Linked DNA regions of Saccharobesus litoralis. The protein of the gene in region 2 interacts with the protein of the main gene of each other region in a pairwise test. Links are inferred from orthologs where the notes say so. Each region holds a gene or a part of one and is shown on either strand. Other genes may lie near its edges. The genes, in order: C2869_RS20565, C2869_RS14520 and C2869_RS17035.

Region 1 (10,971 bases), 1.4 Mb from region 2 along the record:
CGCTGTGATGGGCCCTAGTGGTATAGGTAAAACCACGTTATTGCGATTGATTGGCGGTCAACTTCGCCCTGATTCTGGCAATATTCTGTTTGATGGCAAAAATATCCCCAATCTGAGCCGTAGTGGGCTTTACGATATTCGTAAACAAATGAGCATGTTATTTCAAAGTGGTGCCTTGTTTACGGAAATGACGGTGTTTGAAAATGTCGCCTTTCCTATTCGTGAACACACAAAGCTGCCGGAAGATATTATTCGTAGCATGGTGTTAATGAAGTTAGATGCGGTTGGTTTACGTGGCGCAGCGTCTTTAATGCCAAATGAGTTGTCGGGTGGAATGGCGCGCCGAGCAGCTTTAGCTAGAGCTATCGCACTTGATCCACAATTGATTATGTATGATGAGCCGTTTGTTGGCCAAGACCCTATCTCTATGGGGGTTTTGTTAAAACTCATCCGTTCATTGAATGATGCGCTTGGCTTAACCTCAATCATAGTGTCACATGACTTACATGAAGTGATGGCCATTGCTGATTTCGCTTATATTATTGCCAATAAACAAATTATTGGTTATGGCTCGCCAGAGCAGTTACGTGCACATCAGTCGCCTTTAGTTCATCAGTTTATGGCAGGTGAAGCTGATGGACCTGTGCCATTTCATTTTCAAGCACAGCCGTTTAAGCAACAATTGAAAGAGGTTTTGCTGTGATAGCTCAAGTGATAACTCAAATAGGGCGTGGTGTCATTCAGCAAGTCACAACCATGGGAAGAGCTGGGGTAATGCTGTTTTTTGCCTTGTTTGCATTACCAAATATCTCAAAATCCTTTCCTTTGGTTGTTCGACAAATATATGTTGTTGGTGTTCAGTCTTTAGCGATTATTGTCGTTAGTGGTTTGTTTATTGGTATGGTTTTAGCGCTGCAAGGCTATACTATACTCATAGGTTATGGCGCAGAAAATAGCTTGGGTCCTATGGTCGCCTTGTCACTGTTACGTGAACTAGGCCCAGTGGTGACCGCCTTGCTTTTTGCAGGCCGTGCAGGCTCTGCGTTAACCGCTGAAATTGGGTTAATGAAAGCCACTGAGCAGTTAACTAGCATGGAAATGATGGCCGTTGATCCGCTAAGACGTGTTATTGCGCCGCGCTTTTGGGCGGGTTTTTATAGCATGCCGCTGTTAGCGTTTATGTTTAGCGCTGTGGGAATTTTTGGTGGACACTTAGTGGGAGTCGACTGGCTTGGCGTTGATGAAGGTGCTTATTGGGCTGTTATGCAAGCATCTGTTGATTTCAGCGACGATGTGATGAATGGCTTTATTAAAAGTGTCGTTTTTGCCTTTGTCGTCACTTGGATTGCTATTTTTAGAGGTTATGATTGTATACCCACTTCAGAAGGGATTAGTAAAGCAACAACGCAAACCGTTGTGCACTCATCTCTGGCTGTTTTGGGATTAGATTTTGTGTTAACTGTATTGATGTTTGGAGAATAATAATGACAAACCGTAAATTGGAGTTCGGTGTTGGTTTGTTTATCGTAGCTGGCTTTATCGCCTTTTTAGTGCTCGCTTTAAAAGTTGCTGACTCAAGTTCTGTTGGTAGTTCTGAAACCTATCAGCTTAAAGCCAAATTTGACAATATAGGTGGTTTGAAAGTCAGAAGTCCTGTCAAGGTTGGTGGGGTTGTTGTAGGGCGAGTTTCTAGTATTGCATTGGACCGCACCGATTATGTGCCGGTTGTCACTATGGATATTTACCAACAATACAATGATTTCCCAGAGACTAGCTCGTTGAGTATTTTAACTGCAGGTCTATTAGGCGAGCAGTATTTAGGCTTAGAGCCTGGATTCGTGGACGACGGTATTGAAATATTAGCGCCGGGTAGTTTTATTGAAGACACCAAGTCTGCGTTAGTATTAGAAGAACTTATTGGACAGTTTTTATTTAGTCAAAACGATGACTAAGCATAGGGATGTGTTAGGAGTTATTTAAAAGTATGAACTTAGTTAAAATTAAAAAGTACGTTGCACTAACATTTGTTTTTGTATGTATTGGTATTTCGTCTATGGCACAAGCTGCCATGGAAGCAGACCCTTATATTTTATTAAAAAATGTGGCGCAAAGTGCATTTAATCGATTTGATAAAGAATTAGATACGATTAAGCAAAATCCTGATCATTTAAAAGTGATTGTTAGTGAAGAGCTATTACCGCATATTGATTACACCTATGCGTCATATAAGGTATTAGGCAATAAACACTTCCGAAAACTGTCGACGGAACAAAAAAGAGAATTTGTTCAAGTATTTAAAGACTACATGGTAACCGTTTACGCTCAGGTATTTTCAACCTATCGTCAAACACAAAGTGTCGCGGTTGAACCAAGCAAAGACTTTTCTAATCTTAATATTGTGGTAGTTAAGAGTAAAATCATAGAACCGGGCCGCCCAGATATCGATTTGTATTTTAAATTTCGTAAGCGAGAAGATAAAAATACTGGTGCAATCAGTTGGCGCGCATACGACATGGATGCCGAAGGTATTTCAGTGTTAGATACCAAACGAAAAGAAATTAATGAGGCGATTAAGCGTTCGGGTATTAAGGCTGTTATAGCCGATCTAAAAAGCAAAGCCGAAAAACCTCTCGTGTTAAAGCAGCAGGATACGCAATAGTATGTTAAGCATTACCGTAGAAAGTGATGTTGTAAAGCTAGTGGGCAAATTAAGCCGATTCGATAACTTTAAAGGGTTATCCATTCCACAACCTCAGAATGATTTTTTGAGTTTAGATATGGCTGAATTTAGTACCGATACCGCTGGCTTAGCTTGGCTTGTTAAACAAAAATTACTATTAGAAGCAGCGGGCGTCGAATTAAAATGGCATAATGTTACTGATGAGCTGGTTAAGTTAGCCAGCATTAGTAACGTTATTGACATTTTAGGTATCGAATAATTTCTATGGATCTTGAACAGATTAAACAACTTCTTAACGATTCGTTAGACCTCAGCGATATTCAAGTTAAAGCTGAAGGCTCTCACCTTGAGATTGTAGCCGTTTCGGAATCATTTGCAGGTCAACGCTCATTAAAGCGTCAGCAGGCGATATATGCCCCATTAATGGATATGATCGCTGATGGCACTATTCATGCTGTTGCCATTAAAGCCTTCACCGAAGAAGAATATCGTAAGCATAAGCTTTTAAATTTCTAGTTATAGTCTTCTCGCTCAGGTCTTATGGTTCATTGTCAGCGCTTACTCGCCCCAATCACATAATAGAGCATATGCTCATGGGGTCTCGAAGCTTGCCTGCATGGATGCAGGTACCAAAAGTAGGCGCTTTAAGCGAGGGGCGTTAGCAGGACGCGGTAGCTTTGACGGCTTTGCCTAAATGGATGTAGGTACTTAGGTTTCGTCTGGAACTAGAAACCTGCCCCTAAAACCAGATCGCTTTGACTATAATTATAATTCTCTCATTAACCATCAGGTTTTCCGTTAATGGATAAATTGCAGATTGAAGGTGGTGCATCGTTATCGGGCGATGTACGCATCTCCGGCGCTAAAAATGCCGCTCTTCCTATTCTTTTTTCAAGTATCTTGGTTGCTGATAAAGTCACTTTTACTAATGTGCCGCAACTAAGAGATATCAATACAACGCTTAAATTACTTGCCGAGCTGGGTATAAGCAATCAATGTGATAACGATAGCGTGCAACTTGATGCGTCTAGCTTGACATCGAGTATTGCTCCTTATGAGTTAGTTAAAACCATGCGCGCTTCTATTTTGGCGCTTGGTCCTTTGCTTGCGCGAATGGGCGAAGCTCAAGTGTCTTTGCCCGGTGGCTGTGCAATAGGTGCGAGACCGGTCAATTTACACATCCATGGCTTACAGCAAATGGGTGCCGAAGTGGTTGTTGAGCAAGGTTACATTAAAGCGAAAGTGGACGGCCGCTTAAAAGGTGCACGCATTTTATTTGATACAGTGACAGTGACCGGCACTGAAAACCTATTAATGGCGGCGACTTTGGCTGAAGGTACAACCGTACTTGAAAACGCCGCTCGTGAACCTGAAATTGTCGATTTAGCTGAATGCCTAATTAAAATGGGGGCTAAGATCCAAGGCGCTGGTACGGATAAAATCACGATTGAAGGCGTGCAGTCATTGCAAAGTATGCAGCACTCTATTTTGCCGGATCGCATAGAAACTGGGACATTTTTAGTCGCGGCAGCCGTTGCAGGTGGTAAAATTCGCTGTACTCATACCCGCCCAGAAATGCTAGATGCTGTGCTTATTAAGCTCAAAGAAGCAGGTGCGTTAATCGAAACGACGCAAGATAGTATTAGTTTGGATATGACAGGTCGTGAATTAAAAGCCGTTAATATTAAAACGGCTCCTCATCCAGCCTTTCCTACGGATATGCAAGCGCAGTTTACCACATTAAATTGTGTTGCTAACGGTTCTGCAAAAGTAACAGAAACCATATTTGAAAATCGTTTTATGCATGTGCCTGAGTTGCATCGGATGGGGGCTAATATTGAGCTCGAAGGGAATACCGCGATTTGTCACGGTGTTGAGCAATTGTCAGCGGCGCAAGTGATGGCTACTGATTTACGGGCTTCGGCTTGTTTAGTGATAGCAGGCTTAGTCGCAGAAGGGACGACAGTGGTTGATCGCATTTATCATTTAGACCGAGGCTACGAAAACTTAGAGCAAAAATTTGCAGGCTTGGGGGCTAAGGTCACGCGGGTCAGTTAAAGCTTAAACTTGTGATGTGATTTTCGATTTAAAGCCCGCGATTTAATGCGGGCTTTTTTGTTCGTTGTAAAATAGTTCAACTTCAACGTTATTTAACCGCTCTTGCATAGCTAATCTCGCATCGCCAATTTTGTATAACTAGTCTCGCAAGCGGCGTGTTATTGGGTCTTCGCCCATGATGACGGTTTTTTCTAGGATGATATTTTTACGTATTAATCGAATTTTAACTTGTGTTCCAGGTTTGGTGTTATCTAACCACTCTAACACATCATTTGGTTCGACAATCGGTGCACCAGCTAACTCAAAAATCAAATCACCTGGTTGTAAGCCTGCTTGTGCGGCGGGGCTATCGCTCTCGACTTCGTTGACTAAAATAGCAAACGCCTCTTCTGATTGTTTAAGCTCCGAAGGTAGACCATAAGCGCTACCAGAAATACCTAAATAACCGCGCACTACACGACCGTTCTCAATTATTCTATCCATAATCTTTAATGCTGAGTGAGCGTTTACCGCAAAAAAGATCCCTTGAGAGGTTGTTTGCTGGTTGAGTGGTGCGAGCTTTGCTGAGTTTATGCCAACTAACTCACCAAGAGAGTTAACTAAGGCACCGCCTGAGTTACCATCATTAATTGCCGCATCCATTTGAATAAAATCTGAATGATCAAGGTTGATGGCTTTGTTAGACATAAGACCTGAGCGACCGGTTGCGCCAATAATACCTTGGGTAATGGTTAAACCAAGGTTGTATGGGTTACCTATTGCTAGTACGACATCGCCTGTTTGAATAGCTCGGTTTTTATTTATTGGAATGACAGGCAGATTATTCGCTTCTACATACAGCACAGCTAAGTCGTTGGCGGGATCGGTTCCTATCAGCTGCGCTTCAAAAATACGCCCGTCTTGTAACGCTACGCCGATTAAATCAGCATCTTTAACAACGTGAGCAGCGGTTAAGATAAATCCTTTTTCAGACGCTATAACCCCAGAGCCTAATCCCTGTACTTCGCGTGTAATGTTATAGATGAAGCGATTGGTGGTTTGCGTGGTACGGGTATAAATATTGACTACAGCCGGTGCTGCTCGTTTGACTGCCATGGCATAGCTCACGGGGCGAAAATCGGGTTCGTTGGCTGCAAAAAAACTTTGCCATAATGCATTGTTCTTTTTGAGTTCTGGAAAAAAAGCAAACAAAAGAGCGGCGATAATGAAACCAATACCTAACGATTTAGCGATAAAGGTGACGGTATTTTTAATATGGTCAAAGGTTTTTTGTATATTCATGTCTATTAACGACAAAGGGCTAGCAGTAAGCTAGCCCTTTGAGTATCTACTATGACTGTATCTTATCTAATGAAAATATACAGTGGGGTGTCGCCACGTACAATATTTAAATAAAATGAGCCGCGCTTACCATCTAACATTTCCCGTAATTCAGCAATGTTGTCGATCCGCATCCGGTTAATGCCGATGATTTTATCGCCTTGCTCTAAGCCGATCATTTGCGCTGGTGCGCCATCAGCTATACTGTCTATCGTGATGCCGCCATCTTCATGATTACTTAGTTTAGCCCCTTCTAATTGTGGGTGGATAGCTGCTGCTTCAACTTTAGTTGCTGATGATTCTTTTAATACCACTTCCACTTCGATATTTTTACCGTCACGCACAATTCCCAAAGTTACTGATTTACCAGCACCAAAGGTCGCGATTTTGGCTCTCAGTTCGTTAAAGGTTGAGTTGCGTTTACCATTGATTGATACAATGACATCACCTGGTTTTAGTCCAGCTTCAGCTGCTGCAGTATCAGGGAAAACTTGTTCAACAAAAGCCCCTTGCGGTGTATCTAAGCCCCACTCTTTAGCTGATTCAGCATCTATGGTACGACCGGATATACCCAATACGCCACGCTTAACCTCACCAAATTGAATGATTTGTTCAACAAGGTTTTTCATCATGTTAGAAGGAATGGCAAAGCCAATGCCGACACTGCCGCCATTAGGGCCTATAATCGCAGTGTTGATACCAATTAATTCGCCTTTAAAGTTAACTAAGGCACCGCCTGAGTTGCCGCTATTAATTGGCGCGTCGGTTTGAATGAAGTTCTCTAGTTTTTCCATACCGAATACGCTACGCCCTAGCGCGCTAACAATACCTGAGGTAACAGTTTGGCCGATACCAAATGGGTTGCCGATAGCGATGGCAAAATCACCGACCCGCAGTTTGTCTGAATTAGCTATTTTAACCGCAGTGAGATCATCAGCTTCTATTTTTAACAATGCGACATCGCTTTCCGGATCTGAGCCTAATTTCTTAGCTTCAAATTCGCGACCATCTTTTAACGTCACGATAATTTCATCAGCATCGTCAATAACATGGTGGTTGGTAACCACATAGCCTTTATCTGCATCAATAATGACGCCAGAACCGACCGAGCGGAAAGGTCTTTCGCGTTGCGGAGCCTGGTTACCAAAGAAGCGTCGTAACGGTTCAGGTAACTGCTGCTTTTCGGCTTTAGTTCCTTGTACCATGATATCTACCACTGCAGGGGTGGTTTTTTCGAGCATTGGGGCTAAGGAAGGTTGCTTTTCGTCTTGACCAAACCAAGGAATTGCCGCGTTACTCATAGGGGCAACGGCTAGACAAGCCGAGATAACTAATATTTTGGAAAATTTGAAAATCGACATGATCAAATTAAAACTCCGTAACTAACTGACTAATTTCATTAAAAAAGCCTGTTATATTTTCTACATATAAGCAGGCCTTTTGTTATGCATCTAGACTTAAGCTAGGTTTAAAAGTTCAGAAAAGTAGGGATTTATTTACTCTCTTCTGATACTAAAATACCTGAGTTGCCCGCTGAGTAATCGAGCGGAGCGTTGGTTTCATCAGATTTTTGTACTGTTTTACTTAACTGCTCAACTGGTTTTGTTTCTTTGAGCCCTTCACTAACATCTGAACCAAAGTAGGGAATAAAGTCTTCCCCTTTTGAATCTGACGCTTTGACGCTAGCCCCAAACGTATTGGCAGTTTGAGCGGCTTGCATTGCTTGCTCTGCTAGCGTTTTAAATGATTGCTCAACGCCGGCCAAATAGTTGCTTAATTCTTGCTTAAGTGCATCTTGCTCTTGTTGGTTTTGTTGTAATTCATTTTGTAGCGCTTGTTGTTGACGACTACTCAGTGATAGGAAACGGTTTGCGAAAAAACCAGTTAATGTACCAACGGCAAAAATAAGTACACCCGTTATCCATGTCATAGTTTATTACCTTCTATTAGTTCATTTACTTCAGCCTGCATGGTAAATTCTAGCTTATGTTCAATCATTTAGCTTGCAATTTATAGTCTTCTCACTCAGGTCTTATGGTTCATTGTCAGCGCTTACTCGCCCCAATCACATAATAGAGCATATGCTCATGGGGTCTCGAAGCTTGACGGCTTTGCCTACATGGATGTAGGTACTTAGGTTTCGTCTGGAACTAGAAACCTGCCCCTAAAACCTGATCGCTTTGACTATATCGAGTAATGGCAAGCAATCATTACACTATGTCTGCTAAAAAAACGCCCTTAGCTTGTTATCAAGCCGATCTCCAACGCGCTGACTTTCATCACGACCCAGCACAAGAAAATGCCATTAATCATTTACAAAGGTTATATGATGATTTAGTCGCTCAGGATCAAGTCTCATCGTCTAGCTTTTTTAGCAAACTTAAAGCTAAATTTGTTAAGCCGCCACAGCAAGCGGTTAAAGGTTTGTATTTTTGGGGCGGTGTTGGTCGCGGTAAAACGTATTTAGTGGATACGTTTTTTGAGTGTTTGCCGTTTAACAATAAAATGCGTGTTCACTTTCATCGCTTTATGCATCGTGTGCATGACGAGCTAAAATTACTGAAAAATGTTGCCGATCCGCTGGATATTATTGCCGCTAAATTTGCTAAAGAAGCAAAAATCATTTGTTTTGATGAATTTTTTGTCTCAGACATAACGGATGCCATGTTATTAGGCGGTTTGTTTGAGAAGTTGTTTAAACTTGATGTGGTTCTAGTCGCTACGTCCAATATTGTGCCTGATGAATTGTATCGAAACGGTTTGCAGCGCGCCCGTTTTTTGCCTGCCATTGACTTGATTAATCAAAATTGTGAAGTCGTGAATGTTGATCATGGGGTTGATTACCGTTTAAGAACGCTAACCCAAGCAGAGATTTATCATTCACCGCTTGATGAGATCGCCGACCAAAATCTATTAAAATATTTTACTCAATTAGCTGTCGAGCCTGTGGAGCGAGATACTCAAGTTGAAATTGAGCATCGCATGATAAGTTGTCGAGCGCAGTGTGATGGTGTGGCGTTATTTGATTTCTCAGCCCTTTGTGAAACCGCACGTAGTCAAACTGATTACATGGAAATAAGCCGTATTTACCACAGTGTTTTACTTAGCAACGTAAAACAAATGGGACAAAGTAATGATGACGCGGCTAGGCGCTTTTTAGCGCTAGTTGATGAATTCTACGAGCGTAACGTTAAATTGATTATTTCATCAGCTGTATCAATAGAAGACCTATACAGTAGTGGTACATTAGAGTTTGAATTTAGACGTTGCCGTAGTCGGTTGCAGGAAATGCAATCGCATGAATATTTAGCGCGCCCCCATATCCCTTAATGATGACGATTTTTTCAACAATTTCAAAATAGTTGATGATCTTTATCAGCCTCTTTTGTATAATGCGCGCCCCCAGCCCATCCAGGCTGTCATTAGACAGGCCTTTGTTTTGAATTCTCGAAGGGGTTTTCAGGCATAAATTGGGGAGGCGAACGCCTCAAATATAAAGAATTTAGAGTTTGGGTTCATTTGATAATGAAAACTTTTACTGCGAAAGCTGAATCTGTACAACGCGACTGGTATGTTGTTGATGCAGAAGGTAAAACATTAGGTCGCATTGCGACAGAGATCGCTCGTCGTTTACGCGGTAAGCATAAGCCTGAGTACACTCCTCACGTTGACACTGGTGATTACATCGTTGTTGTTAATGCCGAGAAAGTTGTGGTTACAGGTGCTAAGTTTACTGACAAAGTATACTACGCTCACTCTGGTTTCCCAGGTGGCTTAAAATCGATTACTTTTGATAAATTACAAGCTAAAAAGCCAGAAATGATCATCGAAAGTGCGGTTAAAGGCATGTTGCCTAAAGGCCCATTAGGTCGCGCTATGTATCGTAAACTTAAAGTTTACGCAGGCGCAGAGCATAATCATCAGGCTCAACAGCCTCAAGTATTAGACATCTAATAGGGAGCAATAGGCAATGGCAACTACTCAATATTACGGTACTGGTCGTCGTAAAAGCTCTACTGCTCGCGTATTTATACGTCCAGGCAGTGGTAACATTACAGTTAACAAACGTTCATTAGATACTTTCTTTGGTCGTGAAACTTCTCGTATGGTTGTTCGTCAACCTTTAGAGTTAGTTGATATGACTGAAAAATTTGATATCTACGTAACTGTTACTGGTGGCGGTATGACTGGTCAAGCGGGTGCAATCCGTCATGGTATCACTCGTGCATTAATCGAATTTGACGAGTCTTTACGCTCATCTCTACGTCAAGCGGGTTATGTTACTCGTGATGCACGTGTTGTTGAACGTAAGAAAGTGGGTCTTAAGAAAGCGCGTAAGCGTCCACAATTCTCAAAACGTTAATCGATTTTGTCAAAAATTCAAAAAAGCCCAGTGTTTACTGGGCTTTTTTTTGGCTATTTTTTGATTGATTTATATTGAATTTGATCTAATTCAACTTAACGCCTAGATTTGACACTGATTTTTTATATTTTTCCTGTCATAAATACGGGTTTTTTTATATCATTTAGCCAATTTTTTGCCCGTTGAAAAACACTGCTGTTTTTTAGGGCAGAACAACAAATTATAAAGTTAAAGTCTCGGAGAATATTGGATGAGTAATGCGCCTGTCGATAACAGTCGTCGTCGCTTTCTAACCGTTGCCACATCAGTTGTTGGCGGGGTTGGAGTAGCAGGAGCAGCTGTTCCTTTTATTGCTTCTTGGAATCCCAGCGCCAAAGCAAAGGCTGCTGGAGCTCCAGTTGAAGTCAATATCAGTAAAATTGAACCTGGCCAAATGTTACGTGTTGAGTGGCGTGGTAAACCTGTGTGGATCGTGAGCCGTACACCAGAAATGATCACTCAACTAGAAAAACATGAAGGTCAATTACGTGATGCCGGTTCTGAAGTTGAG
Region 2 (10,933 bases):
TTGAAACAAAGTAAAAAGAATGAATTAAAAGCGCTAATCGATCATGCCCAACGAAAATTTAGCGCTGAAGTGGTCAGTATCGCCATTTTCTCTGCCGACAATCGACTCATCACAACGAGTAATTATCATAATGAATTTGCCATGCTACGTTCTGAGCCTGGGCAAAATAATTTTGAAGTAACAAATTACGAGATAGATAACGGATTTATTGTTTTTAGAACACCTTTGTTAAATGAAGCAAATTTTGATGAAGATAAACGCGCAGTAAAAATACCCTATATTTCAATCCAATTAACCACAGATAATATAACCCATCAAAAATATAAGGTTTATGTTACTACGATACTGATATTAATTTTGGCTGTTGTCATTAGTTTAGGTTTAGCCAACTTTGTACTACGTCGCTTATCTCAACCAATCAAAGCCTTACTTAATAATATTAATTGTATAGAACAAAAACAGCCCCCTGCCTTCACCCAACCTTTACATCTCAATGAATTAGAGAGAATAAGATTAGGCATAGGAAACTTGTCTAGTCTATTAATTAAAAGCCAAGAAGAGCTTGATCAAAATATAGAACAAGCAACAAGCGATTTAAGACAAAGCATTGAACAAATAGAAATTCAAAATGTTGAATTAGACATTGCTAAGCGTAAAGCGCTAGAAGCAAACCGGATTAAATCAGAATTTTTAGCCAATATGAGCCATGAGCTAAGAACACCGCTAAATGGCGTACTGGGTTTTACTCGGCAATTACTAAAAACGGATTTAACTGCGCACCAACAAGACTTTTTGAAAACTATTGAAAGTTCCGCCAATAATTTACTCAGTATTATTAATGACATTTTAGATTTTTCAAAGCTAGAAGCAGGTCGAATGACTTTGGAAAAAGTCCCATACAATTTACGTGACAATATTGAAGAAGTTGTCACTCTACTTGCCCCAAATGCTGCTGAAAAACACTTAGACATTTCACTCAATGTGTTGTCTGACGTACCTGAAAACTTAGTGGGAGACGCCATGCGAATTCGCCAAGTTATTACTAACTTGGTCGGTAACGCTATCAAATTCACTGAAAAAGGCGCGGTAACCATTGACGTAGAATTAATTAAAAGTGACAACCCAAGCGTCATAATTAAAGTCGTAGTTAATGACACTGGTATTGGCATTACGCAAGATAAAATAAAACATATTTTTGAACCGTTTGGCCAAGCTGATTCAAGTATCACTCGCAAATATGGTGGAACGGGTTTGGGGCTAGTCATTTCCCAACGACTAGCTAAAGAAATGGATGGCAATATTTCAATAACCAGTAAAGCTAATCAAGGGACAAAAATTGAGTTTGTATTTAAAAATGACATAAATGCCATGCCTATATCAGTACCTATCACTGCTAATGGCATGCTAAATAAAACATTCGCCCTGATTGAGCCAGTCGATCACGCTTATAACGCAATACATGATTTACTTATTCAATGGCAAATAACAGTTAGGCGTTATAAATCGCTGATTCACTTTATCAATGATAATGAGGCCAGTAATCAAAATTTCGACTTTGCTATCATTCGTTATGATTTGAGCGAATTATCATTTGACGAATATTGCCGAATGGTTAACAACGTAAAATCGCAAATAAAAACCATTTTTATCTCTACTTATTGTAGTGAATTAAAGATGGTACAAAGATTAAGTACCAGTACCGGCTGCAAGCCTTTGTGCTTACCGATACAAACTCGAAAATTTGCTGAAATACTTAATAATGAACATCGAAGCCAAAACGACTTACCAACATTACCGAAACAAACAATATCTGCAGTCAATTTAGACCAAGTCACGTATGATAAAAATAGTGAAAATAATGACGCCAATCGAATTCTGATTGTTGATGACAATCCTCTCAACCTGAAATTGTTATTCATTTTATTACAAGAGCAAGGCTACCTAGTTGATACCGCAGAAAATGGTCAGCAAGCATTAGAACTGACAAGAGCCCGCGTTTATAAAGCTATATTAATGGATATACAAATGCCGATCATGGATGGCGTATCAGCATGTATTAATATTCAAAAAGACAGTTTAAATCAGCAAACACCAATAGCGGCTGTAACAGCTCACGCTTCGACCAGTGAAAAACATAAAATTATGCAGCAAGGGTTTAGTGCTTATGTTACTAAACCGATAGATGAAGACGAATTAAAAAACTTGCTTCGAAAACTAACAAATTATTCAACAGACATTAAAGCAACATCAAACTCTTCTGACATAATAGACTGGCAGCTTGCCTTAAGTAGAGCCAATAACCGCCACGATCTCGCTATAGAAATGCTAGATATGTTGCTTAATTCCATTGCTAATGCCAGCGAAGAGATCCAAACCGCGTTATTCAATCAAGATGCTCAACAGTTGTTAACAGCAATTCACAAATTACATGGCACTACGTGTTACACCGGGACCCCCAAGCTACAAAATCTCGCCTATGACATTGAAACCCGATTAAAACAAGATAATACAATAGAGCCACTTGTCGAGCTTATAAAACAATTACTGCAAGCCTTAGATGAAGTTAAAACAGTTTCAATTGATATAAAAACTCAATTTTAAGACGAAAAAAGTAGATGATTATTAATTTAATTAGCGCTTTTTTCTACCAATTCTGATATTTTGAGCTTAAATGTTAGATGAATGACATATTAACTGTTGGTTTTAATCAATATATTGTTAGAATTGCAGGCTTATTATAGCAAAAGGCTATTAAACAGCAGTACTTGCACAACATGTGATACGCAAGAGATATGAAAAATAGAGAGTTAATCGCTCAAAAGATCCGTGGCAAACAAATAGTCAGCTACCGACTCGAGCAATTTATAGAACAAGCACCCGATTTAATTCAATGTGTTGAACGCCAACCCAAATTTGAATCTCCGTTTTCAGCCGATAAAATTGACCGTTACCTGCATAGTCAAGACCGCTCCTTGAAGTTAGTACCTGGAGCCGCTGTATTTCTCTGTCATGAAGAACTCCCTGCATTTATTAATGAAAAGTATGGCAACGAAGATTTTTACTCTATTCAATATGTACACCAATGTAATGCTTACAATTTAAGCCACAAAAATCGAAATTTACGCTCTAAATTATCTGTAAGTGCCATTGGTAAAGGTGCGACTGAACTCATTAGTTATGATAAGGGTACAGTTAAAACCTTTTTTATTATTATGAGCCGCCAAGGTTTAGAAAACCTGTGTCAGCTATCTAATTTCGACAGTAAAAAATTATTTGAATTACAACGTGAAATAGATCAAGAAAAGTATGCCTTTCATCAGCTCGAAACGCCTTTGACATTCAGAACCAAATTCGAAGATCTGATGAAGCTCGTTGCCAGTAAAGAATCATCAAACGTTCTTGCCGTAAGTGCCAACATTTTTAGCCTTGTATCAGACATAATAGAAATCATTGATAATCAAGGCATTAATGAGGGTAATAACGCACTATCGCGCCAACATAACCTAGCGCAAAATGCCAAAAACTTTATTGATGACTACACCAATATGGTTACGAATGCTCAACAATTAGCTGAAATGCTTAATACCAGCGTCTCGACCTTACAACGACAATTCAAACTCGCATACAATGAGTCTATCGGTCAGTATATTAAAGACAAGCGTTTAGAGTCTGCCGCTGAGTTTCTCGATCAGGACATGAGTATTGAAGAAGTTAGTGAGTTACTCGGCTATAGTTATCGGAGCGCTTTTGAACGAGCCTTTAAAAATCATTATGGTTATTCACCGGGCAACCATGTAAAAAGAAAATAATTCAAAAACAACAATAAAAAGCCAGCAATAGCGCTGGCTTTTTTTATAAGTAAAGAAAATATATTTTTACTCTGCAGAAGACTCATCTTCTTTATGTTTGGCCGCAGTTTCTTTAATTAGAGTTTGTAACTCACCTTGTTGAAACATTTCTAACATAATGTCACAACCACCAATTAATTCACCTTCAACCCATAACTGAGGAAAGGTAGGCCAATTAGCATATTTAGGCAGCTCTGCACGAATATCAGGATTTTGTAAAATATCAACGTAAGCGAACGGTTCACCACAGTTCATTAAAACTTGAGCTGACTGCGAAGAGAAGCCACAACTTGGTAACTTTGGGCTACCTTTCATGTAAATTAAAATTGGATTTTCAGCAATTTGTTGTTTGATTTTATCTAATGTTTCCATAGAAACCTCTATATTCGAGACGTTACAATAATACTTGAGTATTATTGTAAGTTATTATGCGGTTCGGTTCTATAACTGAAACCTGTTAAGCGTATTTTTATAAACTAACTCACTGAAACCTTGATTTTTAGTAAATAACCCTCAGTTATAGTCAAAGCGATCTGGTTTTAGGGGAAGCCGTCAAGCTTCGAGACCTCATGAGCATATGCTCTATTATGTGATTGGGGCTGCCTAAAGGGATTTAGGTAGTAGGACGACGCAGGAGCCAAAGTCGAGAGTAAGCGCTGACAATGAACCATAAGACCTGAGCGAGAAGACTATAAACAAACAATTAAAATAATCGCTTAATCCATACATGTTTTGGGTATTCAATTTTTTTAAATTAGTTAAACTATTATACGTTTAAAAAGAGTTTGGCAGCTTTGCCAAAAGCCACTACTTTTATTCAGTATTACTTATTAAAACAAGCCAACGGAGAATCGAACAATGGCCTTTGAATTACCAGCTTTACCCTACGAATTAGATGCATTAGAGCCACACTTTTCTAAAGAAACTTTAGAATTTCACTATGGTAAGCATCATCAAACTTACGTAACTAAGCTAAACGGTTTAGTTGAAGGTACTGATAACGCAGAAAAAAGTTTAGAAGAAATCATTAAGTCGTCTGAAGGTGGTTTATTCAACAACGCTGCTCAAATTTGGAACCACACTTTTTACTGGAACTGTTTATCACCAAATGGTGGTGGCGAGCCAACAGGTGCTGTAGCTGATGCAATCAACGCTGCATTTGGTTCTTTCGAAGAGTTCCAAAAACAATTTGATGACAAAGCAGTTAATAACTTTGGTTCAAGCTGGACTTGGTTAGTTAAAAATGCTGATGGTTCTTTAGCATTGGTTAATACATCAAATGCTGGAACGCCAATCACAGAAGAAGGTGTAACTCCGCTATTAACTGTTGATTTATGGGAACATGCGTATTACATCGATTTCCGTAATGCTCGCCCAGCTTATTTAACAGCGTTCTGGAAATTAGTTAATTGGGAATTCGTAGCTGCTAACCTAGCTAAGTAATCTTCCCTAACTCCGTGCTTAATTTACTACTGAATTAAGTACGGAGATTTCTTGCACCGTTAGCCTCACCATTTGTCCCCTCTACCGTTTGTATATTCGCATTTTATCGCCGTTTTTTGGCAGCTAATCCCTATAAGTCTGATTTGCATAAAAAATCCAGTAATTTAATTAACATATTTTTTTGGTTTTCTTGGCTTTTTGCATCTAAATTTAAAGTAAGCGATTAATTTAAATCCATTTTCTGCTAATGATAAACGGTTTCTCGGGGGAACTTTATGGGTATTTTCGAGCATTTTCAGGAGCGCTACGATTCAACGAAAAACGAAGAGTATTCGATTGAAGAGTTTTTAGAGCTATGTAAAAAAGACAAGATGGCCTACGCCAATTCGGCAGAGCGCCTATTGCAAGCAATCGGCCAACCAGAAATGGTTGATACGTCTCAAGATCCACGTTTAAGTCGGATATTTTCAAACCGCATCATTTCTCGTTACCCAGCATTTTCTGAATTCTACGGTATGGAAGAAGCGATTGAGCAAATTGTTAGTTATTTGCGTCACGCAGCCCAAGGCCTAGAAGAGAAAAAACAAATTCTCTATTTATTAGGTCCTGTTGGTGGTGGTAAATCATCTTTAGCTGAAAAAATAAAATCCTTAGTCGAGAAATGTCCTATTTACGTCATTAAAGGTTCGCCTGTTAATGACCACCCGCTATGCTTATTTGACGTTAATGAAGATGGCGACATTTTGCAATCTGAATACGGTATACCAAACCGTTACTTAAAAACCATTATGTCTCCTTGGGCCAGAAAACGATTACATGAGTTTAATGGCGATATTTCTAAATTCCGTGTTGAGAAAGTATATCCATCAGTACTCGATCAGCTAGCCGTTGCTAAGACAGAACCTGGTGATGATAACAACCAAGACATTTCAGCCTTAGTCGGCAAAGTAGACATTCGTTACCTTGACGAGTACGCGCAGCACGATCCTGACGCTTATAGTTATTCTGGCGCCTTGTGTCGTGCCAATCAAGGTGTGATGGAATTTGTCGAGATGTTCAAAGCACCGATTAAAGTGCTGCATCCGTTACTGACTGCCACACAAGAAGGTAATTACAATCCGACTGAAGGTATGTCGGCATTACCTTATGATGGCATTATTCTAGCCCACTCTAATGAATCCGAATGGCAAAGCTTTAGAAACAATAAAAACAACGAAGCATTTTTAGACCGCGTATTTATTGTTAAAGTCCCCTACTGTTTAAGGGTTTCAGAAGAAATAAAAATCTATCAAAAGTTACTTGAAAGCAGTCAATTAAACCAAGCGCCTTGTGCTCCAAGTACATTAGAGTTAATGGCTCAGTTTTCAGTCTTGTCTCGCTTAGCTGTACCAGAGAATTCAAGTATATACTCTAAAATGAGAGTCTATGATGGTGAAAGTTTAAAAGATACCGATCCAAAAGCGAAATCACATCAGGAATACCGCGATTTTGCAGGTGTCGACGAGGGTATGAACGGCCTATCGACACGATTTGCATTTAAGATCATTTCTCGGGTCTTCAACTTTGATCATACCGAGATCGCAGCGAACCCAGTACACCTATTTTATGTTTTAGAACAACAGGTTGAGCGCGAGCAATTTGTGCAAGAAACTGCAGACAGGTATATGGAGTTCCTAAAAGGATACTTAATACCTAAATATGTAGAGTTTATTGGTAAAGAAATTCAAACAGCCTATTTAGAATCGTACTCTGAATATGGACAAAATATTTTTGATCGCTATGTCACTTATGCTGATTTTTGGATCCAAGATCAAGAATACCGCGATCCAGAGACTGGTCAGTTATTTGACAGAGCCGCTCTCAACAATGAATTAGAAAAAATTGAAAAACCAGCTGGAATTAGCAACCCGAAAGATTTTAGAAATGAGATTGTTAATTTTGTGCTACGCGCCAGAGCAAACAATGAAGGTAAAAACCCGAATTGGACTTGCTACGAAAAGCTAAAAACAGTGATAGAGCATAAAATGTTCTCTAATACGGAAGATTTATTGCCTGTTATCTCGTTCAATGCCAAAACATCTGGTGATGATCAGAAAAAACACGACGACTTTGTCGCTCGAATGATGGAAAAAGGCTATACCCAAAAACAAGTGCGTTTATTGTCTGAATGGTACTTACGTGTCCGCAAATCATCTTAGTTATATTAAGGAGATGCAATGGCGCATTTTATTGATCGTCGGCTTAATGCCAAGAAAAAGAGTACTGTCAATCGACAACGATTTTTAAGACGTTATAAAAAACAGATTAAGAAAGCTGTCTCTGACTCTATCAATAACCGCAGTGTCACTGACCTTGTCTCTGGTGAAAGTATTACGATACCGCAACGCGATATATCGGAACCTACTTTTCACCGAGGTAAAGGCGGTGTTAACGATATGGTACACCCGGGCAACGATCAGTTTATTCCGGGTGACAAAATACCTCGCCCTCAAGGAGGGCAAGGTGGTGGTGGCCAAGGGGAAGCTTCAGATTCGGGGGAAGGTGAAGACGATTTCGTTTTTCAAATTTCGCAAAGTGAATATCTCGATTTACTTTTTGAAGACTTAGAGTTACCAAACCTGCAAAAAACTCAACTAGATAAAATGATTGAGTTTCAAACGCATCGAGCTGGCTTTAAATCTCAGGGTAACCCAGCAAATCTTGATATTGTGCGCTCATTAAAAAATTCGCTTGCGCGGCGCACTGCTATGGCTGGTAAACATAAAAAACGTTTACGAGCAGCAGAAAATGAATTAGAAAATTTACAACAAGACGCGAAAGGTAACCAAAGCGAAATAGACATATTAATTGCTGAGATAGAAAGTTTAAAACGCAAGCTTAGTAAAATTCCATTTATTGATGAATTTGACCTGCGGTTTCGCAACTTTGAGCAAAAGCCAGTTCCAACATCAAATGCCGTCATGTTTTGTTTAATGGATGTGTCTGGCTCAATGGATCAAGCAACAAAAGATATCGCCAAACGCTTTTACATACTGTTGTATTTATTCTTAACGCAAACATACAAAGATGTTGAAGTGGTTTACATACGTCATCACACTCAAGCCAAAGAGGTGGATGAACAAGAATTTTTTTACTCCAAAGAAACCGGTGGAACTATCGTATCGAGCGCTATAAAACTAATGGATGAGATAGTACGAGATCGTTACCCTCCCAATCAATGGAATATTTACGCAGCTCAAGCCTCTGACGGAGATAACTGGGCTGATGATTCACCACTATGCACCGAGTTGCTAAGCAATAACGTGTTGCCTTTTATTCGTTATTACACCTATATCGAAATTACGACTCGGGCGCATCAAACACTCTGGCGAGAGTATCAATCATTAGCTGAGAGTTTCGATAACCTTGCTATCCAAAATATCAAATCGGTTGATGATATTTACCCAGTATTTAGAGAGTTTTTTAAAAAACAAACGACCAAGGGGGCAGCATGACAAAAAGAAAACCCTTAAGTGATGGGCCGGATTGGACATTCGAACTACTGGACCAATACCATCAAGAAATTAAACGTGTAGCCGCCCATTACAAGCTAGATACCTACCCTAACCAAATTGAGGTTATCACGGCTGAACAGATGATGGATGCGTACTCCAGTGTCGGTATGCCCATAGGCTACAGTCATTGGACGTATGGTAAAAAATTTATTCAAACTGAACAAAATTATAAACGTGGCCATATGGGCTTAGCTTATGAAATAGTTATTAATTCAGAGCCCTGTATTTCTTATTTAATGGAAGAAAACACCATTACTATGCAAGCGCTAGTCATGGCCCATGCGTGTTATGGTCATAATTCGTTTTTTAAAGGTAACTACCTGTTTCAAACATGGACTGATGCCAGTTCAATTATTGACTACTTGCTGTTTGCTAAAAATTATGTCGCTGAATGTGAAGAAAAATACGGTATAGATGAAGTAGAACAGATATTAGATTCATGCCATGCCTTAATGAATTATGGTGTCGACCGTTATAAGCGACCACAAAAAATATCATTACATGAAGAAACCAAACGGCAAAAAGACAGAGAAGCTTATTTGCAATCGCAAGTAAACGATTTGTGGCACACAACAATACCCAAGAAAAAAGCCGAAAAGTCTAAAAGCAAATTTAATTTTCCTGAAGAACCACAAGAGAACATTCTGTACTTTATTGAGAAAAATGCCCCCTTACTTGAATCTTGGCAACGAGAATTAGTACGAATAGTAAGAAAAATATCTCAGTACTTCTATCCCCAAAAACAAACTCAAGTCATGAATGAAGGCTGGGCTACATTCTGGCATTACACCATTCTTAATCATTTATATGATGAAGGATTAGTAACAGATAGATTTATCTTAGAGTTTCTTCATAGTCATACCAACGTGGTTTTACAACCTGAATATAACAGCCCTTACTATTCAGGTATCAACCCTTATGCGCTCGGGTTTAATATGATGATGGATATTAAACGCATCTGTCAAAAACCGACAAAAGAAGATGAGCTTTGGTTTCCGGAAATGGCTGGGTCAGATTGGCTTGAAACATTGCACTTCGCAATGCGCAACTATAAGGATGAAAGCTTTATTGGCCAATACATGTCACCCAAAATTATCCGCGACTTTAAATTTTTTCAAATTCACGACGATGATAAAATTAACTTCTTAGAAGTTAACGCTATTCATAACGATGAAGGCTACCGAGAAATACGCCGGCAATTGTCCAATCAATACAATTTGAGTATGCTCGAACCTAACATACAAGTATACAGTGTAGATGTGACGGGTGATCGATCATTAACTCTCAGGTATATCCCGCAAAAGCGCCAACCTCTTGCGGAAACTAAGCAAGAAGTCATGAAACATTTATATCGCTTATGGGGTTTTCAGGTAAAACTAGAGCAAGTAGATGAATCAGGTGAAACAAAGCTCATTGAGACATGTCCACCTGAAAAATATGAATCGATTAATATTTAATTTATAGGTTGCATTTGCTCGCGGTGATTATTGAATATATCACCGCTTTCTCTTCCATGTTTTCTGACTAATGCACTGACCAATTCATGATCGCCAGCTTCAGCCAGTTGAACAATATCTTTGTAATAACAACGACAAAGCGCTCTAGCCTCAGGGTGAGAAAAGTAAAAAGACCCAATCTTGGAATACAAGCCTTTGAAGCCATTTAAAATAAGAAGATAAATTTTATTACCTGCTATTTCAGCTAAAGTATGCAGTAATCGATAATCAAACTCAGCATAAGCGGTACCATTATCTTCAACGTTTTGGAAATCGGCAAACGCTTCAATACATTTTGCTGCATCGTGTTTGATTGCTTGGCGTATAACAATACTGCAAACATCGGTTCGCGCAGCCAGTAAATTGTCAATCATAGTCGCTGCGCCATCTTGGTCGAGTCGAACCAGTGTTTCTAAAATATTAAGTCCAGACGTTTCCCAAAAATTATTCACCTTAGTTGGCTTACCGTGTTGAATGGTTAACCAGCCATCACGCGCAAGTCGTTGTAACACTTCGCGCAGTGTAGTTCGTGTAACACCGATTAACTCTGACAATTCACGTTCTGCAGGTAATATTGAACCAGGGGGGAATT
Region 3 (10,768 bases), 570 kb from region 2 along the record:
ACACCGTAATCTGTTTTGCCTGGACAAACGAAAGTACATAAAGCTAAATCTTCTTCGTCTAACTCTAGTGCGCCTAACTGTTGAGCACTATCTGTGTCACCAGCGCAAATATCACGCAATAATAAAGTTGGAAGAATATCTAAAGGCATAACACGCTCATAGTTACCAATTGGCACCATGGCACGAACACTACCGTTAGTCGTTGTTGTTAAGCCAAATAACTTACCTGAGAATAAGTGTCCCATGTACGCTCGGGTAACAGAGAACTTATTAGCACCTGGTGTCATATAACCAATGAAGTCACGCTCACGACCTTCTAGCAATAAAGAAACTTGGTTGTGATAACGACCTAAATAAGCGTGAACACCAGCAGCTTTGGTACCTTGTAATAAAGAACCCGATACGGTACGTACTTCACCGTCAACGACTTCATTAGCCGCTAACTCGTCTATATTGGCACCTAATAGGGTGCTCACTAAACGTGGTTTAGAAGCAGCTGGGCCAGCAAGTGAAATAACACGCTTAGTGTTTAATTCACCAGTGGTAAATAATTGACCGAAAGCGATTACGTCTTGGTAACTAACATGCCAAACCGTTTTAGTCGCGCTTACTGCATCTAAATGATGAATATGCGTACCAACTAAGCCAGCTGGGTGCTTACCACCAAATTCGTGAGTTTCAACACCTGAGGTTGACGGAACGCTAGCGCCTGCAGCTTTACAAAGGAAAACTTTACCTTCAGTTAGCTGAGTGATAACGGTTAAGCCGTTAATAAACGCTTCTTGGTTTTCAGCGATAATGACTTCAGGGTTAGCCGCTAAAGGATTAGTATCAATTGCGGTAACGAAGATTGAATTAGCTGTCGAGTCAAGAGCAGGAATTTTGCTGTATGGGCGAGTACGTAAAGCAGTCCATAAACCTGAATTAACAAGGTTTTCTTGAACCTTTTCACGACCTAAGCTACTTAATTGAGACGCGTCATACTTAGCATATGTTTCTTGCTCGTCACCATTGAGAGTAATGACTACAGATTGCAAAACACGCTTAGCACCGCGGTTTACTTCTGTAACCTCACCAGCAGCAGGGGCAGTAAATACTACTCCTGGGTTCTTTTTATCTTCAAAAAGAACCTGGCCTTTCTTAACCGTGTCGCCAACGCGAACACGCATAGTCGGGCGCATGCCAATGTACTCTTCACCAAGGACAGCAACCTTTGTAACGGCATTGCCGTCAGATATTGCTTGTTCTGGCGCTCCAGTAATAGGAACGTCCAAGCCTTTCTTGATAGTTATCATAGGTTTGCACTTAATGTTTTAATGTTAAAACTAATAAAAATAAAAAAGTTGGTATCCGGTTAAGCAATTTGTTGTTCTTATTACTTATCTGCTTAACCATATATTCTCTAGTGTTATTAACCGGCAAATTTTAGCACAAAATCGTAATTTTACGCTAATAAAAACTAGCAGCTTGCGCCAATTTTGCTACGAAATGATGAAAAAATAACCAGGTGATACTAATGAGGATTGTTCACATTTAAGGATGGGTAAAAAAACAACAGGCTGCGCAAGGCAGCCTGTTAAAAAATAAACGATATTGCTTCAAGTCAGCAAATAAATGTCAAGGTTTATTCTTCAATTTTAAGATCAACTAACGGGCTGACATCCGCGTCATAATCAACGCCATCAACTTCAAAACCGAACAGCTTCAAAAACTCATGGTGATAACTTTTATAGTCGGTTAATTCATCAATTGAATCAGTATCAACTTCATCCCAGATTTTCTGTACAGCATCTTGAACTTTATCTTCAAGCTCTTTGTAGTTTTGACTTAAACGACCTGCCTCGTCTAAACGCGGGCTTTCGCCATAAAGGTTTTCCCAAAATAAGCCTGCGATCTGCTCAATAACCCCTTCATATGTACCCTGCTCTTTCATCACTTTGAAAAGACCTGAAATATACAAAGGCATAATAGGAATGGCAGAGCTTGCTTGAGTGACAACTGCATTTAGCGAGGTGACATAAGCTTTGCCATTTACATTAGCAACAGACTCAGTAATCGCAGCCGCAGCACGATCTAAATCTTCTTTCGCTTTACCTATGGTCGCATGCCCATAAATTGGCCAAGTTAACTTTTTACCAATATAAGTATAAGCCGTGGTTTTGAAATTTTCGGCTAACACGTCAGCTTGTTGTAATGCATCGATCCACATTTCCCAATCAGCTCCACCCATAACATCAATCGTGCCTTGGATTTCTGCTTCATTCGCTGCTTCAACGGTAATATCTTCAATGACGCGCTTAGAAGTATTTAGGTTTTTAGTGGTAACAGATGAACCAATTGGCTTTAACGTAGAAGAATAAACTTCACCCGTATTCGGATCAGTACGACGTGGCGCCGCAAGGCTGTATACAACCAAGTCTATTTTGCCTAAATCTTTTTTAATAATATCAATTGCTTGTTGCTTGATTTCATTTGAAAAAGCATCACCATTAATATTCTTTGCGTATAAACCAGCCTCTTCAGCTGCCGCTTGAAACGCAGCAGAATTGTACCAACCCGCGCTACCGGTTTTTTTCTCAGTTGCTGGTTTTTCAAAGAAAATACCTAAGGTTTTTGCACCTGCACCAAATGCAGCGGTAATGCGCGAAGCTAAACCGTAGCCAGTAGAAGAACCGATAACCAGTACATTTTTAGGCCCTTCTAATTGACCTTTTGACTTAACATAGTCGATTTGCTCTTGTACTGCGGCCGCGCAACCAACGGGATGAGCATTTGTACAAATAAAACCGCGAACTTTAGGTTTGATAACCATATTAATTTTCCTAATCGAATGAATTTTTATTGACTAGCGCCATTGATTTATTGGAACTGAATCCGACAACGGCGCTATTCTAAAGATATTGTCATCGTTAACTGATCTGATCAGTTAAGATCACGTGAAGCGTAATACGCTTGCTCAGATAGCTGATTGTATTGCTTAACTTTTTGATAAAACGCAGAGTACGATTGATAAATTTTGTCAGCCGTTTTATCTGTCGCAACTAATTCGTCAATGACTTGTTGGCTGTATCGCTTATAGGCGGCAACTACATCAGCAGGTAACTGACGTACCTCTACACCATGTTGCTTGGTTAATGTTTGTAGTGCTTCTTGGTTACGCGCGGTATATTCTGACAGCATGTCTGAATTAACGGCTCGCGCGGCCACTTCAATAATTTTTTGTAAATCTTTAGGTAATGCCGCCAACGCTTTTTCATTAATAATAAACTCAAGCATCGAACCTGGCTCATGCCAAGGCGTGGTGTAATAATATTTAGCCGCTTTGTGAAAACCAAATGCTAAATCATTATATGGCCCAACCCATTCTGTGGCATCAATTGTACCCGTTTGTAATGCAGTGAATAATTCACCACCCGGTAACGTAGTCGGCACACCTCCGGCCTTTTTAAATACGTCGCCAGCAAAGCCCGGAATACGCATTTTTAAACCTTGAATATCTTGCAACGAGTTGATCTCCTTATTAAACCAACCCGCCATTTGCACACCTGTATTGCCACCGGCATAAGGCACTAAGCCAAATGGTTTATAAAGCTCGCGCCAAAGTGCTAAGCCATCTCCATAATGGATCCACGCATTCAACTCTTGAGCGTTCATACCAAAAGGAATGGAAGAAAAGAAAGGTGAGGCTGGAATTTTACCTTTCCAAAAATACGAGCCACTGTGGCCCATTTCAGCGGCACCATTGCGCACACCGTCAAAAACTCCAAAAGCCGGAACTAATTCACCAGCACCATATACTTTTATGGTTAAGCGACCGCCAGACATTTCGTTAACATATTGGGCGAATAGTTCGGGGCCGTGTCCCAGACCTGGAAAATTTTTAGGCCAGCTAGTGACAAGCTTCCACTTAAACTTTTTAGCGGCTGGCGCAGCGCCAGTTTCTGCTGTGTCATTACCACCACAGGCCGCCAACAATAGGCTTAATCCTGTGACTAATGCTAAACAATACTTCTTCATAATTGTCCTATTTATTCTTGTTCAAGTTCCGTCAACGATATGCCCTGCATATCTAGCAGCAACTTTGTAAAAATACTTTGTAAATTCTGGTTGGCGTTTTTCTCAAACTTCAGGCCTAAATGCAACTTTTCTTTAGCATTAACATTTTTCACTACGGCTTTCAGCGTGGTTTCAGTTTGACTAACCGGATCAAATTGCGCGTTTATAGTTAATTCTTTTTCTAACAAATTTTCTTCTAATTCAGCAAAATCATGATTGCTACCATCGCTAGGCAAACATTCGCATTTACAACCGCTCAACGAAAAATCCGTTAACAAGGCAATTAAATCTAAGTTCATTTGCGGCACTTTAACTTCCGCCATTAGTTCAACTTTAATTCTTGGCTGAGTACGCAGTTTTTGAGTTTGCACCTCTTGTGGGTAATCCAGCACTAAAATAGGCTCTTTATAAGTTATCTTAGCTTGAACTGCTGCAGAAAAAACAATGTAGTCCATGTGAAAATCATCAACCAAAGCTCGTGCCATGACTTTAACCCCAGATCGTAGCGAACTCGCATCGCGACTATCTTTCGACTTTGGCCAACGAAACATCATGTATTGGTTTTCGATACAACCAATATATTCAGCTCGCGCTCGGGCTTTTTTATGAACTGCATTGAAAAAAAACAATTCAACTGCGGTTGATGGCTTCAAATCCGTGACTTTGCGCATAATTGTCCTAATTCTTTATCTGTTAGCCATACATTATTTCAGGTAACCAAGTAGCCAACTCAGGCCATACAGCCAGCAATACTAAAACCAATAGTTGAATAACAATAAATGGCGCAACGCCCTTGTAGATCTGCGCGGTTTTAATACTCGCTGGGGCAACACCACGCAAATAAAATAAAGCAAAGCCAAATGGTGGGGTTAAAAATGAAGTTTGCAAATTAATGGCTATCATGATCCCTAACCAAATCGGGTCAACCCCCATAGTTAGAAGCACAGGTCCAACAATCGGCACTACAACAAAAGTGATCTCAATAAAGTCGAGAATAAAACCCAATACAAATATCACCAGCATCACCACAAGGATGGCAGTCCAAACCCCACCTGGCATATTATGGAAAACATCATGAATTAAATCTTCGCCCCCTAACCCTCTAAACACCAAGGAAAAGATAGACGCACCAATTAAGATCAGAAAAATCATGCTCGTGACTTTAACTGTGTCTTGGCCTATTAACTGAGCTTGATCCACATTGAGCTTGCCCTTAACCGCCGCCAAAACTAAAGCACCAAATGCGCCTATGCCGGCAGCTTCGGTCGGCGTTGCAAACCCCAATAAAATAGAGCCTAAAACAATAAATATTAACGTCAGTGGTGGTAATAACGCTTTCAGTAACGCGATAAGGTTAATATTGTCATTATCGTTTTTAACCGGTTGAACATTTTTGTCTGTGTACACTGCGTAAATGGCGTACAGCGCATAAAAAGCAACCAGTATTAACCCCGGAATTAAGGCACCGACAAATAAGTCACCCACTGAAACCGTTTCAGGCGAAAAAATCCCTTGGCTAATTTGCGCTTGTTGATAAGCGTTTGACAAAACATCACCCAACAAGACTAAAGCAATTGAAGGTGGAATAATTTGCCCTAGCGTCCCCGTACTACAAATAATGCCAGTTGCTAAGGATGCTGGGTATTTTTGCTTAAGCATTGCAGGTAAAGACAATAAGCCCATTGTCACAACCGTTGCGCCAACGATGCCGGTACTGGCCGCTAGTAACATACCAACTAAAATTACACTTAGCGCCAAACCCGCTTTAAAACGGCCAAACAATTGCGCCATAGATATCAACAAATCTTCAGCAATTTTAGACTTTTCTAACGTGACACCCATCAATATAAATAAAGGCACCGCGAGCAAGGTTTGATTATTAACAATGCCAAATAAGCGACTCGGCAAGGCATTAAAAAAACTAAAATCAAAAGCGCCAAACAAGCTGGCTAAGGTAGCAAATATTATTGAGGTTCCGGCTAAGGCTAGCGCCACTGGATAGCCCGACATTAAAACCAAACAGACAACAACAAAAAGTAATACTGAGAGCCATTCCATTAGATACTCTCCTTGTGTGACTGTTGTTGTGATTGTGACGGAGACTGTGACTGTGTCTGTGACTGTGTCTGTGACTGTGACTGTGACTGTGTTAATAGCAAAATACTTTTGATAATTTCACTGACTGCCTGCAATACCATGACAACACTAAACACTAAAATAAATGACTTAAGTACATACACTAAGGGTAAGCCGCCCGGCTCAGCGGAAGCCTCTTTAATCTGCCAAGCATTAGCAACGTATTCGACACTCATGCAAAAGATAAATATCACCACAGGCAATAACAAACAAAGATGGCCTAATAAATTAACCATTGCTTTTTTCTTAAGTGAAAAGTGACGGTAAAAAACATCAACCCTAACATGCTCGTCATATTTTAATGTATAGCCAGCGGCAAACAATAATGCCGCTGCGTGAAAATAAGATACACTCTCCTGTAGCGCAATCGAGCCTATATTTAGGCCGTAGCGCATCACAACGACAGATGTCATCAAGACAACCATGAGTAAAGTAAACCAAGCGGTTATTTTGCCAAGCCATTCACTAACTTGATCAATAAAAAAAGATATTTGCTTCATTATTTTTGTTTATTGTTTTAATCGTCTTATCGGGGCGTGTCTTAACATTATTAGGCTTTTTTACTGCCACCTAAGCAATTTGGTGATAGAGGAACATCATTTTTTCGCGTTTGCCATTCTTCAGGATGATAAGCATGGATGGCTAACGCATGAACAGGTCCTGCCAACTCATCAGCTAAGCAAGAATTAACCGCTCTATGCCTAGCCAACAAGCGCTGGCCAATAAAGTTGTCACTAACAACAATAACCTTAAAATGAGACTCTGTTGCTGGTCCAGAATGCATGTGACTTTCATTAATCACATCAAGTACGGCTGGATCAAAGGTTTGAGTTAGCTTTTCTATAATTACTGATTCGACTGACATTTTACTCACGCAATGATTTATTTGGGCGAGTTAATTAAATAGCGAAAGGTTAAATTAATCCTAGGCTCTGCAACTCGCATCCTTTTAGGTAAGCTATGATACCAAAATTGTTGAGTTTTGCCTGCCATAATCAACAAGCTACCATTTTCTAATAGCAAGTTATGTTGTTGAGAAGAAAATTTGTGCTTAAATTTGAAGTCTCGGGCTGCACCAAAATTCAACGACGCGATAACAGGCTCTTGGCCTAATTCCGGCTCGTCATCCGCATGCCATCCCATATTATCATTACCGTCACGATAATAATTACCCAACATAGCGTTAAACTGGATGGTACGGCCAAGCACTTGACTACATGTCGATGCTAACCAAGGTTTAAGACACGACAACACCTGTACCCATTCTGTAGCATCAAACCGCTGGCCAGAATACGTATAATAAACGCCGTTATCGCCATAAAATGATTGTAACCGCGGGGTTTTGACCTCTCGATTATATAAATTCAAGGTTTCCTGTTGCCAGTTTAACGACTCAAGTAGTCGAAAATAATGCCGAGATTCACTTAACGAAAATAAATTAGGGAAATAATATACATCGCTATCTTGCCAAGGCATTTTACCTTGCAACTCCAATTGCGAAGCCGAATGCGTATTATCAAATAACTGAAACTGCATAAACACGCCCTAAACAAACCACTTTTTCATTATAACTGAATTGTCCAAAGTGATTAATCATTACATTGTGCTAAACAAGCTAGGTTTTCTTGATATGTTTAGTTAAAATCCACGCTTTTTATAGTCTTCTCGCTCAGGTTTTATGGTTCATTGTCGGCGCTTACTCGCCCCAATCACATAGTAGAGCATATGCTCATGGGGTCTCAAAGCTTGACGGCTTTGCCTATATGGATGTAGGTACTTAGGTTTCGTCTGGAACTAGAAACCTGCCCCTAAAACCCGATCGCTTTGACTATTCGTGCCTTGAATTAAATCAATAATCAAAATAATCGATGGATCAAGACAGGTTTCCATTACCAAACGAAACCTAAACAGAAGATTATAAAAAGTAGCGACTTTTCATGTCTAACGAAACAATATTAGCATTGCACTCTTCTCAGCAATCACAACACGAACCAAAGCCGGCTAGCCAAGTTGAATTGTGGCGTTATCCACCACAACTTGCCGATGCCAATTTACGTGCGTGGGATGCCGCTGACAAATATGTGTTACAACAGATCCTTGATGGGGAAATAACGTTAGGCAACACCCTGCTAATCAACGACGCCTTTGGTGCTTTGGCAGTGAGCCTGCATCAATTAAAAACATTAAAGTTAATTGCCAATATAGCTTTATATAGTTATACCGACTCAAAAGTGAGTGAGTTAGCACTAAAAAATAATTTAACGAGAAACTGGCCAACAGCCCTTCACACAGAAACGAATAGCTCAGTCCATGTGCTCTCGCAAACACAAGCTTTTTCAGCAAACAACCATTGGCAAAGTATAATCATTAAATTGCCTAAATCCGTAGCTTACCTCGAGTTTTTATTAATACAGTTAGTCGAATATTTGCGCAGTAGTGGTAAGACAAAACCGGCCATTATCATCGCTAGCAAAGCAGTTGAATTGACTCCGAGTATAATCAAGTTACTCAAGAGCTACTTTAAACAAGTGGTTCCCAGCCGCATTAAACAAAAAGCCCGTTACTTAACTCTGCTCGACCCAGTGGAATCTACACCCGTATTTTCTTATTGGTCAACCACTAAAAAACCGCTTAACGGTGTTAATTACACCGCTGCGCCTAATGTTTTTGCTCGCGGTAAAATTGATATAGGCGGACGCTTCTTAGCCGAAAATTTACCTAACTGTAATCAAAAAAGCGTCATTGATTTAGGCTGTGGGAATGGCTTACTCAGTGTTAACGTACTTCAAGCGTTTACGCCTTCTTTATTAATCGCTAGCGACGAATCTGCACAGGCAGTAGAAACAACACTAGAAAATATAAATAACACTAAAGATAAACAACAAAGCCAAACAGTAAAGGTTAATGTAATACAAGATGATTGCTTAACTAATCAAGCATCAAATAGCGCTGATGTTATTTTATGTAACCCTCCCTTTCATCAGGCAAATGCCGTTACCGACCACATTGCTTGGCAAATGTTTAATGATGCTAAGCGCGTACTCAAAGTAAAGGGGGAGCTACGCATTGTTGGTAATCGCCACCTTGGTTATCATACTAAGCTAAAACGTATTTTCGGCAATTGTAAAAATATTGCCAGCAATGACAAATTTGTCATTCTTGCTGCTTTTAAAATAAATGAATAAAGGACACTTAAAAATGATTTCTCACATTTTCAAGGTTATCACCTTACTGCTTTTTTCCACGGCCATTAGTGCGCAAGCTGCTGCGGACAAACGAATTCAACCCGATGTGTTGTATCCAAGAGTTAAATTCGAAACCTCGTTGGGCGACTTTACAGTAGAGCTTAATCGCCGACGTGCTCCTATTACGGTTGATAATTTTTTAACCTATGTTGTTAAAGGTGAGTTTGATGGGGTTATTTTTCATCGAGTAATTGGCGATTTCATGGCTCAAACTGGCGGCTATGATAAAAACTTTCAAGAAAAGCCTAAACGAGACAGCATAGTTAATGAAAGTGGCAATGGCTTAAAAAATGATGAAGGAACGATTGCCATGGCTAGAATGAATGACCCTCATTCAGCAGCTCGACAATTCTTTTTTAACCTCAATGACAATGATCATTTGAACCCAGGTCGTAACTGGGGATATACCGTGTTTGGAGAAATTGATTCAAATAGCGAAATATTAGAAAAGTTTAAGCAACTAGAGACTGAATTTAACCCAAAGTTAGGACAACCGGACGTTCCCAAACAAATTGTTCTAATTAAACGCGTCACCTTACTTCCGCAAAGCTAATCAGCGTCTATACTTAGGTCGTCAACGAGAAAACCTGTTGACGACCAGTATTCAGCTATTTTGGGCCATTTGATATACAAAGATATATTTTGACATGTATTGTTATACGAATGACAAAGTAGAGCATAAGAATTAATTGAGGAATACTTATAGTCGTGATAGTTAACCAATTCATAGAGCTTAAAAAGAAACAACTTAGCTATTATGTACGCGAATTTTGTGAAAAAAATTTACCGTACAACGAGCTTAATTTGTTTTTATGGGATACGCTCGAAGAATGGACACAGGTCACTATTCGTAAGGATGAACCCTATTCGCAAGTCGAGCGTGTATTTTGGCATTTAATCCATCTACTCAGTTACTGGCCAGAACAACAATTACTGCAGGACGACTACCTAGTTGAAGAAATGCAGTTATGTGTTGAGTATTTAGAAGGCCAAGGTTGCGTGCCTTTTGACTGTGTAGGGATAAGGCCATAACCAACAGCTAACAAAACGCTTCCCCACGCATTAACTGGCTTTTGTTTCCAACTGGCTCACTTGTGCTTTAATTCGCCAAAGTAGAAACAAAGCAGGAATAATCATCAAAGTAGTGATGATAAAAAATATTGTCCAATTACCATCTAACGCATCAACCATCACGCCGCTATAGGCACCAATAAATGTACGCCCTACAGTTCCTATTGAAGCCATTAGCGCATATTGACTGGCCGAAAATGTATGGCTACACAACAAAGAAATAAATGATACAAAAGCCACTGTACCCCAAGCGGCAGTGA

The links.
Region 1: the proteins of C2869_RS14520 (region 2) and C2869_RS20565 interact in binary tests that used the Escherichia coli proteins (3 or more experiments, as listed by UniProt). The link is inferred for Saccharobesus litoralis from one-to-one orthologs.
Region 3: the proteins of C2869_RS14520 (region 2) and C2869_RS17035 interact in binary tests that used the Escherichia coli proteins (3 or more experiments, as listed by UniProt). The link is inferred for Saccharobesus litoralis from one-to-one orthologs.

Annotation. Positions count from the first base shown.
Region 1 is NZ_CP026604.1:5,381,337-5,392,307, reverse strand. Bases 1,661-4,570 are described here. They hold C2869_RS20565 (BolA family protein), read left to right. Parts: upstream 1,661-2,944; coding sequence 2,945-3,196; downstream 3,197-4,570. Other genes in these bases: murA (UDP-N-acetylglucosamine 1-carboxyvinyltransferase), read left to right, coding at 3,482-4,570; C2869_RS20570 (hypothetical protein), read left to right, coding at 2,661-2,939; C2869_RS20575 (MlaC/ttg2D family ABC transporter substrate-binding protein), read left to right, coding at 1,985-2,659; mlaD (outer membrane lipid asymmetry maintenance protein MlaD), read left to right, coding at 1,661-1,952. In the rest of the region: phospholipid ABC transporter ATP-binding protein MlaF, read left to right, coding at 1-703; lipid asymmetry maintenance ABC transporter permease subunit MlaE, read left to right, coding at 703-1,482; more of mlaD, read left to right, coding at 1,485-1,660; more of murA, read left to right, coding at 4,571-4,738; C2869_RS20555 (trypsin-like peptidase domain-containing protein), read right to left, coding at 4,877-6,019; C2869_RS20550 (DegQ family serine endoprotease), read right to left, coding at 6,082-7,419; C2869_RS20545 (YhcB family protein), read right to left, coding at 7,551-7,988; cell division protein ZapE, read left to right, coding at 8,276-9,388; rplM (50S ribosomal protein L13), read left to right, coding at 9,584-10,012; rpsI (30S ribosomal protein S9), read left to right, coding at 10,029-10,421; petA (ubiquinol-cytochrome c reductase iron-sulfur subunit), read left to right, coding at 10,672-10,971. UniProt on the Escherichia coli protein: Involved in cell resistance against acid stress.
Region 2 is NZ_CP026604.1:3,997,248-4,008,180, reverse strand. Bases 2,549-5,420 are described here. They hold C2869_RS14520 (Grx4 family monothiol glutaredoxin), read right to left. Parts: upstream 4,221-5,420; coding sequence 3,876-4,220; downstream 2,549-3,875. Other genes in these bases: sodB (superoxide dismutase [Fe]), read left to right, coding at 4,707-5,291; C2869_RS14525 (helix-turn-helix domain-containing protein), read left to right, coding at 2,793-3,809; barA (two-component sensor histidine kinase BarA), read left to right, coding at 2,549-2,601. Also shown: more of barA, read left to right, coding at 1-2,548; C2869_RS14510 (PrkA family serine protein kinase), read left to right, coding at 5,567-7,489; C2869_RS14505 (YeaH/YhbH family protein), read left to right, coding at 7,508-8,785; C2869_RS14500 (SpoVR family protein), read left to right, coding at 8,782-10,302; fatty acid metabolism transcriptional regulator FadR, read right to left, coding at 10,299-10,933. UniProt on the Escherichia coli protein: Monothiol glutaredoxin involved in the biogenesis of iron-sulfur clusters.
Region 3 is NZ_CP026604.1:4,562,636-4,573,403, forward strand. Bases 5,401-8,107 are described here. They hold C2869_RS17035 (BolA family protein), read right to left. Parts: upstream 7,058-8,107; coding sequence 6,743-7,057; downstream 5,401-6,742. Other genes in these bases: C2869_RS17025 (TRAP transporter large permease), read right to left, coding at 5,401-6,114; C2869_RS17030 (TRAP transporter small permease subunit), read right to left, coding at 6,114-6,692; C2869_RS17040 (alpha-ketoglutarate-dependent dioxygenase AlkB family protein), read right to left, coding at 7,075-7,728. Also shown: C2869_RS17005 (Na(+)-translocating NADH-quinone reductase subunit A), read right to left, coding at 1-1,295; enoyl-ACP reductase FabV, read right to left, coding at 1,625-2,812; C2869_RS17015 (TRAP transporter substrate-binding protein), read right to left, coding at 2,923-4,017; C2869_RS17020 (hypothetical protein), read right to left, coding at 4,029-4,727; more of C2869_RS17025, read right to left, coding at 4,750-5,400; C2869_RS17045 (methyltransferase), read left to right, coding at 8,130-9,377; C2869_RS17050 (peptidylprolyl isomerase), read left to right, coding at 9,391-9,990; C2869_RS17055 (hypothetical protein), read left to right, coding at 10,146-10,469; C2869_RS17060 (AmpG family muropeptide MFS transporter), read right to left, coding at 10,500-10,768. UniProt on the Escherichia coli protein: Transcriptional regulator that plays an important role in general stress response. Has many effects on cell morphology, cell growth and cell division. Acts by regulating the transcription of many genes, including dacA (PBP-5), dacC (PBP-6), ampC and mreB.